Linked DNA regions of Saccharothrix violaceirubra. The protein of the gene in region 1 interacts with the protein of each later gene in a pairwise test. Links are inferred from orthologs where the notes say so. Each region holds a gene or a part of one and is shown in the gene's direction. Other genes may lie near its edges.

What was found.
Region 2: the proteins of F4559_RS10240 (region 1) and F4559_RS03090 interact in binary tests that used the Escherichia coli proteins (3 or more experiments, as listed by UniProt). The link is inferred for Saccharothrix violaceirubra from one-to-one orthologs.

The regions. Positions count from the first base shown.
Region 1 is NZ_JACHJS010000001.1:2,048,125-2,055,013, forward strand. The notes cover bases 2,104-5,021. They hold F4559_RS10240 (ABC-F family ATP-binding cassette domain-containing protein), read left to right. Parts: upstream 2,104-2,707; coding sequence 2,708-4,336; downstream 4,337-5,021. Other genes in these bases: F4559_RS10245 (helix-turn-helix domain-containing protein), read left to right, coding at 4,503-4,712; F4559_RS10250 (enoyl-CoA hydratase/isomerase family protein), read left to right, coding at 4,776-5,021. In the rest of the region: F4559_RS10230 (helix-turn-helix transcriptional regulator), read right to left, coding at 1-765; F4559_RS10235 (acVLRF1 family peptidyl-tRNA hydrolase), read left to right, coding at 1,348-2,013; more of F4559_RS10250, read left to right, coding at 5,022-5,579; F4559_RS10255 (penicillin-binding transpeptidase domain-containing protein), read right to left, coding at 5,735-6,889. UniProt on the Escherichia coli protein: Genetic data indicate it may be involved in ribosome assembly or function.
Region 2 is NZ_JACHJS010000001.1:620,634-628,789, reverse strand. What follows is about bases 2,803-6,987. They hold F4559_RS03090 (multifunctional oxoglutarate decarboxylase/oxoglutarate dehydrogenase thiamine pyrophosphate-binding subunit/dihydrolipoyllysine-residue succinyltransferase subunit), read left to right. Parts: upstream 2,803-3,103; coding sequence 3,104-6,787; downstream 6,788-6,987. Other genes in these bases: F4559_RS03085 (DUF6104 family protein), read left to right, coding at 6,791-6,970. Outside these bases: F4559_RS03105 (ABC transporter ATP-binding protein), read left to right, coding at 1-1,870; F4559_RS03100 (SRPBCC family protein), read right to left, coding at 1,977-2,444; F4559_RS03095 (ArsR/SmtB family transcription factor), read right to left, coding at 2,441-2,788; F4559_RS03080 (hypothetical protein), read right to left, coding at 7,011-7,205; F4559_RS03075 (helix-turn-helix domain-containing protein), read left to right, coding at 7,343-8,149; F4559_RS03070 (helix-turn-helix domain-containing protein), read right to left, coding at 8,146-8,156. UniProt on the Escherichia coli protein: E1 component of the 2-oxoglutarate dehydrogenase (OGDH) complex which catalyzes the decarboxylation of 2-oxoglutarate, the first step in the conversion of 2-oxoglutarate to succinyl-CoA and CO(2).

The DNA.
Region 1 (6,889 bases):
CCGGGCGAACGTGTTGTTGCCCGCCGGGTAATGACCCTCGGCGAACAGCAGCTCGTACTCCATGATGATCGTCTCGCCCCGGGACAGGGGGCGGTCGAACATCATCTCCGCGGCCATGATGTTGGCGTCGAGGTCCTCGACGACCCGGCCGAGGTGGCAGTTGCGCAGGTTCGAGACCCGGGGGAGGACGTCGCCCTCCTCCGTTTCGAACACCAGCGCCCACCGGTCCGGACCGTCCTGCTCGGCGCGCAGGATCTGGCGCACCCACACGGATCGCTGCCCGCCGTCGGCAGCGATCTCGATGCGGTCGTGCTGGCTGATCCGGCCGAGCTTGACGTCGGACGAGGTGTCGACCTTGGTGAGCAGGTTCGCGACCCGTTCCCGTCGAGGCCACAGGGCGTCGATGGGCATCATCGAGGTGGGTCGGGACCGCCTGCCCCGCGGCCTCGGCGGCCCGAGCAGCGCGGACAGACCCGCCTGCGGAACGCCGAGCACGGATTCGAGGTGGCGCAACGCCTCCAGCGATTCGGGGCGCTCCGGCCGCCTGCGGCCGGACTGCCAGTAGCTCAGCGTCGCGACGCTGATCGTGACCCCGCGTAGAGCGAGTCGGTGCTGGATGCGGTCGAGGCTCAACCTGCTCGCCTTGATGGCAGCCCGCAGCGCCTCGGGAAAGGGTCCCGTGGTCAAGAGCTGAGCCAGACTGCCGTGGCCCGTCGAGTCGAGTTCGTCGACGGACAGGTTCGTTCGACCGGCAGCGTTAGTCATGGTGACTCCCCGCTGTCATTAGATCACGCTTCAGTGACCCTACCCGCCAACGTAGTGCGGTGGTGTCCTCTGGATGGAGTCACTGACTGGGCTGTTCGGCGGATGACGTAAGGGGGGTGGACGTCGTTCTGTCAAGTGGCGAACGTCCGTGCTTTCCCTGGTGTAAACCCGCCGGTAATATTCTGCACCAGGAGCCGGTGGCCGCCAACCGACCTTCGGTGGTGTCGTGCTGCGGTCGAAGTGCCGCATTCGTCCGATTCTGTTGCTCCTCACTCCGGTCTGCGATCACCTCGTTCGGCACTGGTCCGAACCTTTCGAGCAGTGAAACCGCAGGTGTAGTGGCCTGTCATGGGCTCGGACCGCTACCGTGACGCGGGTGGGTGCCGCCTGCGAGCCGATCCGCCCCGCCGACGGGGCGTCGGGTACGCGTGGCGCGGTTTCGCGGTTGCTGCCACCGTCCGCAGAAGCGCGGCTTCGGGGTGGACAAGCCCCGCCGCGACACGGAGTAGTGACACTGATCCGTACGGGTGTCATGAGATCGGGCCGTTCAGATCAATCGAGACGCGCCGATCGGAAATTCCCATGAGGGTGCGTCCGGTCGAGGGCGGCGGCCGGGCCGTCGAGGTCGCGCCCGCCCTGCTCGCCGGCTGGTTCGACCGCTTCGCGTCCCGGCACGGCGGCGTCCGCGCGACGGCCGTCTCGCCCCGGCGTTTCGTGGTCACGGCCGAGGACGGCACGACCGCCGCCGTCGACGCGGTGTTCGCCGACTTCGCGCCGACGGGGGAGAGCGCCGGCCTGGACCTGCGACCCCTGACCGGCGCGGCCGGCGCGTCCCGCCGGGTCGGCCTGGTGCTGGTGCGCCTCGGTGGGCACAGCGTCGGGGTGGCGTGCGACGGCGAGGTCCTCGTCTCCACCACGGACAACCGCCAGGTGCACGGCCGCTCCAAGGCGGGCGGGTGGTCCCAGCGCCGCTTCGCCCGTCGTCGGGAGGGGCAGGCGCGGGTCGCGCTGCGGGCCGCCGCCGACGACGTGGCCCGCGTGCTCGTGCCGCGCCTGCCGGAGTTGGACGCGGTGGTGCTGGGCGGCGACCGGCAGGCGTTGGACGTGCTGCGCGCCGATCCGCGACTGGCGGGTGTGTTCGCGCGGGCGGTCGAGCGGGTGTTCGACGTGCCCGAACCCCGGCGGGCCGTGCTGGACGAGGTCGCCGAACGGGTGCGCGCGGTGGAGATCGTGGTCCGGGACGCCTGAGCGGCTCGCGCTGTTCGACGATCGCGGCCGTCAGGTGTACATGCCCCCACCCGTCCTCAGGGGGAGCGCCCCGGACCCATTCTACCGGTGCCACCCGGTCGGGGGCGGGATGTGGATCTCGCCTGTGGACAACCGAGGGGGCTGTGGACAAAGCGCGGCGACCGGAAGACCGCGGGGCTTCGGCACGGGTGCCGGTTGTGCCCGGCCCTTCACCGCCGCGATGGCGCCGTCGGTCCGGCCGACCGCGGGTCGCGGCCGAGGTGTACTCCGGGTCGAGGTCGGGAGCCGGGTCCTGGCCGCCCGGCGAGTGGTCCGGGGTACCGGGCCGGACCGGTCGGCCTGCCCGCCTTCGCCATCGGCAGGGCGCCGCGCCGTCGGGAGGCGCCGGTCCCGCTGGTCGACCCGACTACCACCGCCACCGGCGTCCGCCGCGCACACCCGTCCCGTCGACCTGTCGCACGTGGACGTGACGCCCGCCGCGCCCGCCGGTGTCCGGGTGCGTGCGTGCGGCCCGGTGCGGGACGGGAGTGGCCGCCCTCGGCGCGACCCGGCCGGTTATGCCGGTGGACACATCGGTGAAATCCGGTGGCGGTCCCTCGGTAGACTGGATCCGTGGTCGTCCTGATCGAGTAGGTCCAGCGCGTTCTCCCGCGCCGTCGACCCCGCACCCGACCACACCTTACGGAGTTCCGCTGTGATCACCGCCACCGATCTCGAGTTGCGCGCTGGTTCGCGCATCCTGCTCTCCGACGCCACGCTGCGCGTCCAGCCCGGCGACCGCATCGGCCTGGTCGGCCGCAACGGCGCGGGCAAGACCACCTCGCTGCGGGTCCTCGCGGGCGAGGGCCAGCCCTACGCGGGCGAGGTGCGGCGCACCGGCGAGCTGGGCTACCTGCCGCAGGACCCGCGCGAGGGCGACCTGTCGGTGATCGCCAAGGACCGCGTCCTGTCCGCGCGCGGGCTCGACCAGCTCCTGCGCGACATGGAGAAGTCCCAGTCGACGATGGCCGAGCTGGTCGACGACGCCGAACTCGCCGAGGCCGTGCGCAAGTACGGCCGGCTCGAGGAGCGGTTCGCCGCGCTGGGCGGCTACGCGGCCGAGAGCGAGGCCGCCCGCATCTGCTCCAACCTGGGCCTGGCCGACCGCGTGCTCGCCCAGCCGCTGCGCACCCTGTCCGGCGGCCAGCGCCGCCGCGTCGAGCTGGCGCGCATCCTGTTCGCCGCCTCCGAGGCCGGCGTCGGCGCCAAGTCGAGCACGATCCTGCTGATCGACGAGCCGACCAACCACCTCGACGCCGACTCGATCGCGTGGCTGCGCGGGTTCCTCAAGTCCCACGACGGCGGCCTGGTCGTGATCAGCCACGACGTCGAGCTGCTCGACGACGTGGTGAACAAGGTGTGGTTCCTCGACGCGATGCGCGGCGAGATCGACATCTACAACATGGGCTGGAAGAAGTACCTGGAGGCCCGCTCGGCCGACGAGAAGCGCCGCCGCCGCGAGCGGGCCAACGCGGAGAAGAAGGCCGGTGCGCTCATGGCGCAGGCCGACAAGATGCGGGCCAAGGCGACCAAGGCCGTCGCCGCCCAGAACATGGCCCGTCGCGCCGAGAAGCTGCTCGCCGGCCTCGACGAGGAACGCCAGTCCGACCGCGTGGCCAAGATCCGGTTCCCGGAGCCCGCCGCGTGCGGGCGTACGCCGCTGACCGCCGAGGACCTGGGCAAGTCGTACGGGTCGCTGGAGGTGTTCACCGGCGTCGACCTGGCCATCGACAAGGGCTCGCGGGTGGTCATCCTCGGCCTCAACGGCGCGGGCAAGACCACGCTGCTGCGGCTCATCGGCTCGATGGAGAAGCCCGACACCGGGCGGGTCGTGCCCGGCCACGGGCTCAAGCTCGGGTACTTCGCGCAGGAGCACGAGACGCTCGACCACAACGCCTCCGTGTGGCAGAACATCCGGCACGCCGCGCCCGACACGCCCGAGCAGCAACTGCGGTCCCTGCTGGGCACGTTCCTGTTCAGCGGCGAGCAGCTCGACCAGCCGGCGGGCACGCTGTCCGGCGGCGAGAAGACCCGGCTGGCCCTGGCCGGGCTGGTGTCCAGCGCGGCGAACGTGCTGCTGCTCGACGAGCCGACCAACAACCTCGACCCCGCCAGCCGCGAGCAGGTGCTCGACGCGCTGCGCCGCTACGAGGGCGCGGTCGTGCTGGTCACCCACGACCCGGGTGCGGTCGAGGCGCTTGAGCCCGAGCGGGTGATCCTGTTGCCGGACGGCGCCGAGGACCACTGGTCGGACGAGTACCTCGAACTGGTCCAACTGGCCTGACACAAGGAATTCCGACCTTGTCGGGCGGGTCTACCCAGGGTGGTCCCTTGACCGCTCGGCGATCTTTTCGCATGATCGCCTGGCGTTCTTGGTCGTCGTGTTCGATCATTGCGACGACAGGGGCTAATTCACGGCCCGACCTGCTGTCCATGGAAGGCGGGACAAGGTGGCTGACCTGAAGAAGGGTGCCCGTATCACGGGCGCCACGCGGGACAAGCTGGCCGCTGACCTGAAGAAGAAGTACGAGAAGGGCGCGAGCATCCGGGCCTTGGCCGAGTCCACCGGGCGCTCCTACGGCTTCGTGCATCGGGTTCTCAGCGAGTCCGGTGTGCAGCTTCGCGGTCGCGGTGGCGCCACCCGCACGAAGAAGAAGTAATCTACTCTCCGGTAACACCAGGCACCGAGGGAGACGGTGCCTTCACGCCCCGGAGGTACGCGCATGTCGGCCCGGACCACTCTCGACGCCGACCTGCCGGAGGGCGGTGGCGTGCGGCTCGTCGTCGACGGCCCGCGCGCGACGATCACGCTCGATCGCCCCGACGTGCTCAACGCACAGACTCCGTCCACGTGGGCGGCGTTGCGGGAGATCGGCGCGCAGCTGGACCCGGACGTCCGTGTAGTGGTCGTCCGGGGCTCCGGTCGCGCCTTCTCGGCCGGACTGGACCGGCGGGTGCTCACCGGGGAGCCGATACCCGGTGAGCCGGGCTTCGCGGACATCGTGCGTCACGGACCCGACGCCGGTGCCGCGCTGATCGCCGGCTTCCAGGAGGGCTTCCGCTGGTTGCGCGACCCCGCACGGGTCACGGTGGCGGCGGTGCGCGGGCACGCGATCGGCGCGGGCTTCCAGCTCGCGCTCGCCTGCGACCTGCGCGTGGTCGCCGACGACGTGCGGTTCCGCATGGCCGAGACCGCGTTGGGCCTGGTACCCGACCTGGGTGGCACGCTGCCCCTGGTCCGCCTGGTCGGGTACGCCCGCGCGGTCGAGCTGTGCCTGACCGGCCGCGAGGTCGGCGCCGAGGAGGCCTCGCGGATCGGTCTGGCCAACGCGGTCGTGTCGCCCGAGGGGCTCGACGCGGCGGTCGACGACCTCGTCGCCCGGCTGCTCGCGGCACCGGCCGATGCGGTCGTCGAGACGGTGGCGTTGCTCGCCTCGGCCGCCGACGGTGCCACGGAGCAGGAGCAGCTCTACGCCGAGCGGGCCGCGCAGCTCCGCCGGTTGACCGATCTCGCCGCCGGGCGCTGACCTTCGTCCTGTCCGGCCGTTCTCCGTCCACGCCGGATGATCCGACGTGCCGATCGTCCTTGTGGCGGCAGGGGTCCACGGCCCGACGCGGTGCCATCCACTCCGGTCGGTCCACTGTGGACCCGGCGGCGCCCCCCGGCGCCACCGGGACCGGATCAGAACCCGCCGAGGAATCGGGACGTCACCGCGACCGCCGCCTTCGACGAGCCGCCGTCCACGACGAGCACGGCGAACGCGAGGTCGTTCTGGTAGCCGACGAACCAGCCGTGCGAGTGCGTGCCGTCGCCGAACTGGGCGGTGCCGGTCTTGCCGCGCACGTTGCCGTAGGGCGCCAACTCGCGGGCCGTGCCGCCGGTGACGACGTCGCCCATCATGGTGCGCAGCGCGGCGACGACCCCGGCGGGCGGCGGCGTGGCCCGACCGCCCTCGGCGGGCAGTTCGCGGACCAGCCTGGGGGTCGGCGTGCTGCCGTTGGCGACCGTGGCGGCGACGAGCGCCATGCCGAACGGCGTCACCTGGACCCGGCCCTGGCCGATGCCGGACTCGACGCGTTCGGGCACGCTCGGCGACGACGGGATCTTGCCGGTGTTCGTGGTCAGGCCCGGGATCGTGTAGTCGGAGGTCAGCCCGAACCAGGAGGCGGCGTCGGGCAGCGCGTCGGCGGGCAGGTCGGCCGCGAGCTTGGCGAAACTGGTGTTGCAGGACGCGGCGAACGCGCGGCGCAGCGGGACCGTGCCGAGGTCGAACTTGTCCTCGTTGGAGATCGTGCGGGTGCCGATGGTGTCGGTGCCCGGACACGCGACCGGCGTCGTGGTGGTCACCGCGCCCGCGTTCAGGGCCGCCGCGGCGGTGACGATCTTGAACGTCGAGCCGGGTTCGTAGCGGTCGGTGAGCGCGACCGGGCTCTGGGCGCCGCCGGACCCGTGCTGCGCGATGGCGAGGATCTCGCCGGTGGACGGCTGGATCGCCACCAGCGCCCCGTCCTGCGGCACGCTGTCGACGGCCTGCTGCGCGGCGGACTGGATCGCCGGGTCGATGGTGATCGTCGCGACCTGGCCCGGTTCGGCCTTCTGGTCCAGGAAGACCTTGCCCGCGGCACCAGCGCCGTCCACGGCCGTGACCTGGAAGCCGACCTTGCCGTCGAGGCTGCCGACCGCCTTGGTCGCCGCGTCCCGCAACCCGGCGGGCAGGCCCTGGGGATCCTTGCCGTCGCGGCCGTGCAGCGCGCCGTCGCCGGACACCAGGTGGTAGGCCAACGACTGGTGCTCGGCCAGTTCCGGGTGGATGACCGTCGACGCCCAGTGCACGCG
Region 2 (8,156 bases), 1.4 Mb from region 1 along the record:
GGCCCGACCGTCGCGCGGTCACCGTGGGGGTGGCGGTACCACCGCGCTGGTCGGCGCGACCCCGCCGACGCCGGAACTGCTGGCCCGGATCCACGCGCTGCCGGCCGCGGCCGACGAACCGGAGCTGCGGGGCGAGGACCCGCGCGCACCGGATCCGGGGTTCCGCCTGTGGACGCTGCTCAGACCCGTACGCCTGGCGATGCTCGCGGTCGGCGCTCTGCTGCTGGTCGACTCGGCGCTGGCGATCGGGCTGCCCAACCTGGTCCGGCTGGGCGTGGACCGGGGCGTGGTCGGCGGCGAGCCGGGGTGGTTGTGGGCGGCCTCGCTGGGCGGCCTGCTGCTGGTCGTCGCCGGGTGGCTGTCGTCGGCGGCCGGGACCGTGGTCACGTCGCGGGTCGGCGAGCGGCTGCTGTACCTGCTGCGCGTGCGCAGTTACGCGCACCTCCAGCGGCTGGGCCTGGACTACTACGAGCGCGAGGCCGCCGGCCGGATCATGACCCGGATGACGACGGACGTCGACGCCCTGTCGACCTTCCTGCAGACCGGGCTGACGACGTTCGTGATCAGCTTCCTGACCGTGGGCGGCATCGCGGTGGCGCTGGTCGTGACCGACCTCAAGCTCGCGCTCGTGGCGTTGGCGGTGCTGCCGCCGTTGATCATCGCCACCGCGGTGTTCCAGCGGTTGTCGTCGAGGACGTACGCCGAGGCTCGCGAGAAGGTCAGCGCGGTGAACGCCGACCTCCAGGAGAACGTGTCGGGGCTTCGGGTGTCCCAGGCGTACGCGCGGGAGGACCGGTCGGCGGCGGCGTTCGCCGAGCGGAGCGACGAGTACCGGCGGACGCGGATCAGAGCCCAGCGGTACATCGCCACGTACTTCCCGTTCCTGGCCCTGCTGTCGGGGGTCGCGCAGGCCGGGGTGCTGGTGGTGGGGGCCTACCGGGTGGCCGTCGGTGATCTCTCGCCCGGGGTGTTGTTGGCGTTCGTGCTGTACCTGGGGTTGTTCTTCGCGCCGTTGTTCCAGTTGTCGGGGGTGTTCGACGGGTACCAGCAGGCCCGGGTCGGGTTGTCGCGGATCGGGGAACTGCTGCGGACGCCGACGAGCGTGCCGCCGGCAGCCGATCCGGTGTCGGTGACGTCGTTGCGCGGTGAGGTCGAGCTGTGCGGGGTGACGTTCGTGTACCCCGGGACTTCCGTGCCGGCGCTGGACGCCGTCTCGCTGCACGTGCGGGCCGGGGAGACAGTCGCGCTGGTGGGTGAGACCGGGGCGGGCAAGTCGACGTTGGTGAAGTTGATCGCCCGGTACTACGACGTGACCGATGGTCGGATTCTCGTGGACGGCACGGACATCCGGCAGTACGACCTGGGCGAACTGCGGGCCCGGTTGGGGGTCGTGCCGCAGGAGGCGCACCTGTTCGGCGGGGACGTGGCGGAGAACATCGCCTATGCCGAGCCGGACGCGTCGCGGTCGGCGATCGAGTCGGCGGCCCGGGAGGTGGGGGCGTTGCCGGTGGTCGCGGCGCTGCCTTCGGCCTTTGGTCAGCAGGTCGGTGAGCGGGGGCAGAACCTGTCGGCCGGGCAGCGGCAGTTGGTGGCGTTGGCCAGGGCCGAGTTGGTGTCGCCTGATCTGTTGCTGTTGGACGAGGCGACGGCGGCGTTGGATCCGGCCACGGAGGCTGCGGTGTTGGCCGCGGGTGGGCGGCTTGCCGCTTCTCGGACCACGTTCGTCGTCGCTCATCGGTTGGCTACGGCGGCTCGGGCGGATCGGATCGTGGTGCTGTCCGGGGGGCGGATCGTCGAGGTGGGCAGTCATTCGGCGTTGTTGGCCGCCGGCGGCGTCTACGCCTCGCTCTGGGCGCACGGCATTTCTTAGTTTCCGGCTGCCGTACTGCCGGTGGCTGTGGTTCCGAACGCGCGAGTTGTGCACTCGGACACCGTGAGTTGTGCGTTCAGGCACCGCGAAATGTGCACTGGACGGGTCAGGAGGCGAGGACCTCGTCCAGGCGCTCGTAGCCCTCGACGACTCCGTGTTCCATGCCGCTGGACAGGGCCAGGTCGCGGACTTCGAACGAGTCGAACACGCTCACCCCGCGCAGACGGGTGCGGCCGTCGCCCAGGTCCTCGAAGGTCAGGGTTTCCAGGCTCACGCCCTCGGGCATGCCGCAGAACGTGAACGTCTGCACGATCCGCGTGTCCTCGCGCACCTCGTGGAACGAGCCGTAGAACGCGTATTCGCCGTTCTCCTCCACGTGCGTGTACCGGTACGACCCACCGGTCACGGCGTTCCACTCGTCGACCTTCATCTCCAAGCGGCGTGGGCCCAGCCAGCGCTTCACCAGCTCGACGTCCACGTGGGCGCGGAACACGGCCGCGCGTGGTGCGGCGAACTCCCGTTCGATCACGATCGTGGGCGTGTCCTTGCCCGCCTCGATGGTGGTCTCGCTCATGACGCTTCCCCTTTCTCCGCGGTGTCCGGCAGGGACTCCGCCAACACCTCGTCCAGTCGCCGGTACCGCTCTTCGGCTTGCCGCCGGTACCGCTCGATCCACTTGGTCATCAGGTCGAACACCTCCGCTTCGAGGTGGACGGGTCGCCGTTGGGCGTCCCGGCCGCGACTCACCAAGCCCGCGTCCTCCAGCACCTTCACGTGCTTGGACACCGCCTGGAGGGTCACGGGGTACCGCTCGGCCAGCTCGTTCACGGTCGCGTCGCCGGACGCCAGCCGGGCGACCATGTCGCGCCGGATCGGGTCGGCCAGCGCCGCGAAGACCCGCGACAGGTCGTTCGCCACGGCAACCCCTTTACTCAACCAGTTGGTTGATTAAGACCGTACGCACCCCCGCCGCCTTAGTCAACCAACTGGTTGACCACGACTCCGAACAGTCGCCGATCGGGCACCGAGCCACTAGCGTCCAGGGGCATGCGCGAGCCCCTGACCTCAAGCGATACCGGAGCGCCACCATCGGGACCGATGCCGTGACCGATCCTGTGACAGAGACCTCCTTGCCCGCACCCGCCTCTGTGTTAATCGCCCCGGTCGGGGTACTAGCCTGACCATGAGTTGAGTCATCAGAACAAGCGAGATGGATAGAGGCGAGCGTCAGCCGTGTCCAGCAGCAGTCCGGCTTCACAGTTCGGCCCCAACGAGTGGTTGGTCGAGGAGATGTACGAGCAGTTCCTCGCCGACCCGTCGTCCGTGGACCCCGCGTGGCACGACTTCTTCGCCGACTACAAGTCGACGCAGCGGTCGGGCAACGGGGCGACGGCCGCACAGGCGGAGAGCGGCACGGCGCCGGCGGCACCCACCGCCACGGCGACGAGGCCCGCACCCGAGAAGCCGGCGGCCCGGCCCGCGCCCAAGACCGAGGCGAAGCCCGCACCCCAGACCAAGCCCGCGGCCAAGCCCGCACCGGCGAGCGCCGCCAAGGCCGCCCCGGTGAAGGAGCAGGCCGGGCAGGAGCAGAAGCAGCTGCGCGGTGCCGCCGCCGCGATCGCGAAGAACATGGAGCTGTCGCTCACCGTTCCGACCGCGACGAGCGTGCGCGCCGTGCCCGCCAAGCTGCTGGCCGACAACCGCATCGTGATCAACAACCACCTCAAGCGCACCCGCGGTGGGAAGGTCTCCTTCACCCACCTGATCGGGTACGCGGTGGTCCGGGCGCTCCAGTCGTTCCCGAACCTCAACCGGCACTACGCCGAGATCGACGGCAAGCCGTTCGCGATCACGCCCGAGCACGTCAACTTCGGCCTGGCCATCGACCTGCCCGGCAAGGACGGCTCGCGCACGCTCGTCGTCGCCTCGGTCAAGGGCTGCGAGAACATGACGTTCACGCAGTTCTGGCAGGCGTACGAGGACCTGATCCGCAAGGCCCGCGGCGGTTCGCTGACCACCGAGGACTTCTCGGGCACGACCATCTCGCTGACCAACCCAGGCACGATCGGCACCAACCACTCGGTGCCGCGCCTGCAGGCAGGCCAGGGCGCGATCATCGGCGTCGGCGCCATGGAGTACCCCGCCCACTTCCAGGGCACCAGCGAGCAGGCGCTCACCGACATGGGCGTCAGCAAGATCATCACGCTGACCTCGACCTACGACCACCGCATCATCCAGGGCGCGGAGTCGGGCGAGTTCCTCAAGCGCATCCACCAGCTCCTGCTCGGCGAGGACGGCTTCTACGACGACGTCTTCACGTCGCTGCGCCTGCCCTACGAGCCCATCCGCTGGGTCGCCGACATCCCCGAGGGCGCGGTCGACAAGACCGCCCGGGTGATCGAGCTGATCGACGCGTTCCGCACCCGCGGCCACCTGATGGCCGACACGGACCCGCTGAACTACCGCCAGCGCAGCCACAGCGACCTGGACGTGCTCAGCCACGGCCTGACGCTGTGGGACCTCGACCGCGAGTTCCCGGTCGGCGGCTTCGGCGGCAAGGAGCGGATGCGCCTGCGCGACATCCTGGGCGTGCTGCGCAACTCGTACTGCCGCACGGTCGGCGTCGAGTACATGCACATCCTCGACCCGGAGGAGCGCCTCTGGATCCAGGAGCGCGTCGAGGTCCCGCACGAGAAGCCCCCGGCCACCGTGCAGAAGTACATCCTCTCCAAGCTCAACGCGGCCGAGGCGTTCGAGACGTTCCTCCAGACCAAGTACGTCGGCCAGAAGCGGTTCTCGCTCGAAGGCGGCGAGACGGTCATCCCGCTGCTCGACGCCGTGCTGGACAAGGCCGCCGAGCACGAGCTGGACGAGGTCGTCATCGGCATGCCGCACCGCGGCCGGCTCAACGTCCTGGCCAACATCGTCGGCAAGCCGATCTCGCAGATCTTCCGCGAGTTCGAGGGCAACCTCGACCCGGGCCAGGCGCACGGCTCCGGCGACGTGAAGTACCACCTCGGCGCCGAGGGCAAGTACTTCCGGATGTTCGGCGACGGCGAGACCAAGGTGTCGCTGACCGCGAACCCGTCGCACCTGGAAGCCGTGGACCCGGTGCTGGAAGGCATCGTCCGCGCCAAGCAGGACCAGCTCGACAAGGGCGGCGAGGGCTTCACCGTGCTGCCGGTCGCGCTGCACGGCGACGCCGCGTTCGCCGGTCAGGGCGTGGTGGCCGAGACGCTGAACCTGGCCCTGGTGCGCGGTTACCGCACCGGCGGCACGGTGCACGTCGTGGTCAACAACCAGGTCGGCTTCACCACGGCGCCGGAGAACTCGCGCTCGTCGAAGTACTCGACCGACGTCGCGAAGATGATCGGCGCACCGGTCTTCCACGTGAACGGCGACGACCCCGAGGCGTGCTACTGGGTCGCCAAGCTGGCCGTGGACTACCGGCAGAAGTTCAACAAGGACGTCGTGATCGACATGGTGTGCTACCGCCGCCGCGGTCACAACGAGGGCGACGACCCCTCGATGACCCAGCCGGCGATGTACGACGTGATCGACACCAAGCGCTCGGTCCGCAAGACCTACACCGAGGCCCTGATCGGCCGCGGCGACATCTCGGTCGAGGAGGCCGAGAAGGCGTTGCAGGACTTCTCCTCGCAGTTGGAGCACGTCTTCAACGAGGTGCGCGAGCTGGAGAAGCACCCGATCAAGACCTCGCCGTCGATCGAGGCCGAGCAGCAGATCCCGGCCAAGCTGCCCACGGGCATCGAGCGTTCGGTGATCGAGCACATCGCCGACTCGCACGTCGACCTGCCCGAGGGCTTCACGCCGCACCCGCGCGTCAAGCCGGTGCTCGAGCGGCGGGCCAAGATGGCCCGCGAGGGCGGCATCGACTGGGCGTTCGCCGAGCTGCTCGCGTTCGGCTCGCTGGTCATCGACGGCCGCACGGTCCGCCTGGCCGGCCAGGACTCGCGGCGCGGCACGTTCGTGCAGCGGCACGCCACGCTCGTCGACCGCAAGAAGGGCGACGAGTACACGCCGTTGCAGAACCTCGCCGAGGACCAGGGCAAGTTCATGGTCTACGACTCGGTGCTGTCCGAGTTCGCGGCGCTGGGCTTCGAGTACGGCTACTCGGTGGCCAACCCGGACGCGCTGGTGCTGTGGGAGGCGCAGTTCGGCGACTTCGTCAACGGCGCCCAGTCGATCATCGACGAGTTCATCTCGTCCGGCGAGGCCAAGTGGGGCCAGGTCTCCGACGTCGTGCTGCTGCTGCCGCACGGTCACGAGGGCCAGGGCCCGGACCACACGTCGGGTCGCATCGAGCGCTTCCTGCAGCTGTGCGCCGAGGGCTCGATGACGATCGCCGTGCCGTCGACGCCGGCGAACTACTTCCACCTGCTGCGCCGCCACGCGCTCGACGGCGTGAACCGCCCGCTGGTGGTCTTCACCCCCAAGTCGATGCTGCGTCTGAAGGCCGCGGTGAGCCCGGTCGAGGACTTCACCGAGGAGCGCTTCAAGTCGGTGATCGACGACCCGACGATCACGTCGCCGGACGCGGTCACGAAGGTCCTGCTGTGCAGCGGCAAGATCTACTACGAACTGGTCGCCGAGCAGGAGAAGCGCGGCGCGACGGACACCGCGGTCGTGCGCGTCGAGCAGCTCTACCCGGTGCCGGTGCGCAAGCTGACCGAGGCGTTGGAGCGCTACCCGAACGCGGCCGACGTCCGCTGGGTGCAGGAGGAGCCGGCCAACCAGGGCGCATGGCCGTTCTACGGCCTGAACCTGCCGGACCTGCTGCCCTCGCGGTACTCGCTCAAGCGCATCTCGCGGCGGCCGATGGCGGCGCCGTCGGCGGGCTCGTCGAAGGTGCACGAGGTCGAGCAGCGCGAGATCATCACGAAGGCGTTCGAGTAGGCCGTGTACTTCACCGACCGCGGCATCGAGGAACTGGAGCGGCGCCGGGGCGAGGAGGACGTGAGCCTCGCCTGGGTGGCCGACCGGCTGCGGGCGTTCGTCGACGCGAACCCCGAGTTCGAGACGGCGATCGAGCGGTTCGCCACGTACCTGGCACGTGACGACGAGGACTTCGAGGACTGACCGCCGAAGGGGCGCCCCGCGCGGGGCGCCCCTTCCGCTTTTACCGGTGGTGGTCGCACCGGGAGCAGCGCCGGGCCCGCAGCAGCCCGAGCGCGCGGTGCGTGCCCAGCGCGATGACGGCGCCCGACAGGCCCCCGGCGACGAGCACGGTGTCGTCGAGGCCGAAGCGCTCGGTGATCAGGGTCCAGGCGGCGACGAGCGGTGCGACGCGGATCAGCCAGTGTTCGCGGTTCACGGTGTCCTCCCCGGTTTCGGCGGTCGCGGGGAAGTGTGCGGTCGCGGTCGGGCAGGTCCGGTCCGAAGCGGACGGATTCGTGCGGTCCTGTGCCATCATCGCGACGTCCGCGTGTGTCGGCGTGAAAGCAGGTTACGGTGCCCGAAATCCCACCCGCGTTAGCGAGACTCGTCCGGGAGTTGAAGTCGCTGCGCCTGCGTGCCGGGCAGCCGACGATCGAGACGTTGGCGAGTCACATCAGGTGCAGCAGGCAGACGGTTTCGGCCGTGCTGAACGGGCACCGGCTGCCGCGCTGGGAATTCGTGGAGAGGTTCGCCGAGTACTGCGCGGCCACTCCGGACGTGGTGGCGCGGCTGCACGACCTGTGGCTCGACGTGCACATGGGCGAGGACGAACCGGCCGTCCCGGTGCCGTTTCCCGGCCTGGATTCCGTGGGGGTGGAGTGGTTCGACGACCACGCCGCGTTCTACGCGGCGGGCGCGGACGGGATCGCGCGGACGACGTCGCAGATCCGGACCACCTACGTGCACCAACACCCGCCGACGATCTACCGGGCGACCGCCGCGGAACGCTATTTCACCGCGATCCTGGACTGGGCGAGGGAACGCGGGGAGCGGACCGTGCGCCGGATCGTCGGCGTCCGGTTCGTCGGCGGACGGCCCGAGTCGTCGATGCTCGACTGGCTGGTGGCGCACCACGCGGAAACCCGGGACATCGAGAACTACGAGGTGCGCGTACTGCCGTGGTCACCGCCCGCCGACGGCGTGAACCTGATGCTGTTCGACGACGCGCACACGTTCCTCGCGTTCTCCGGGCAGTCGAAGGCGGGGTTGAGCGGGTTCCGCGTGGAGAGCGAGAAGTTCCAGAAGTATTTCGTCCTCTACTACGAACAGTTGTGGGCACCGCTGGAATCGGTGGAGAAATTCCTCGGCGAGCGCGCTTAGACGAGTT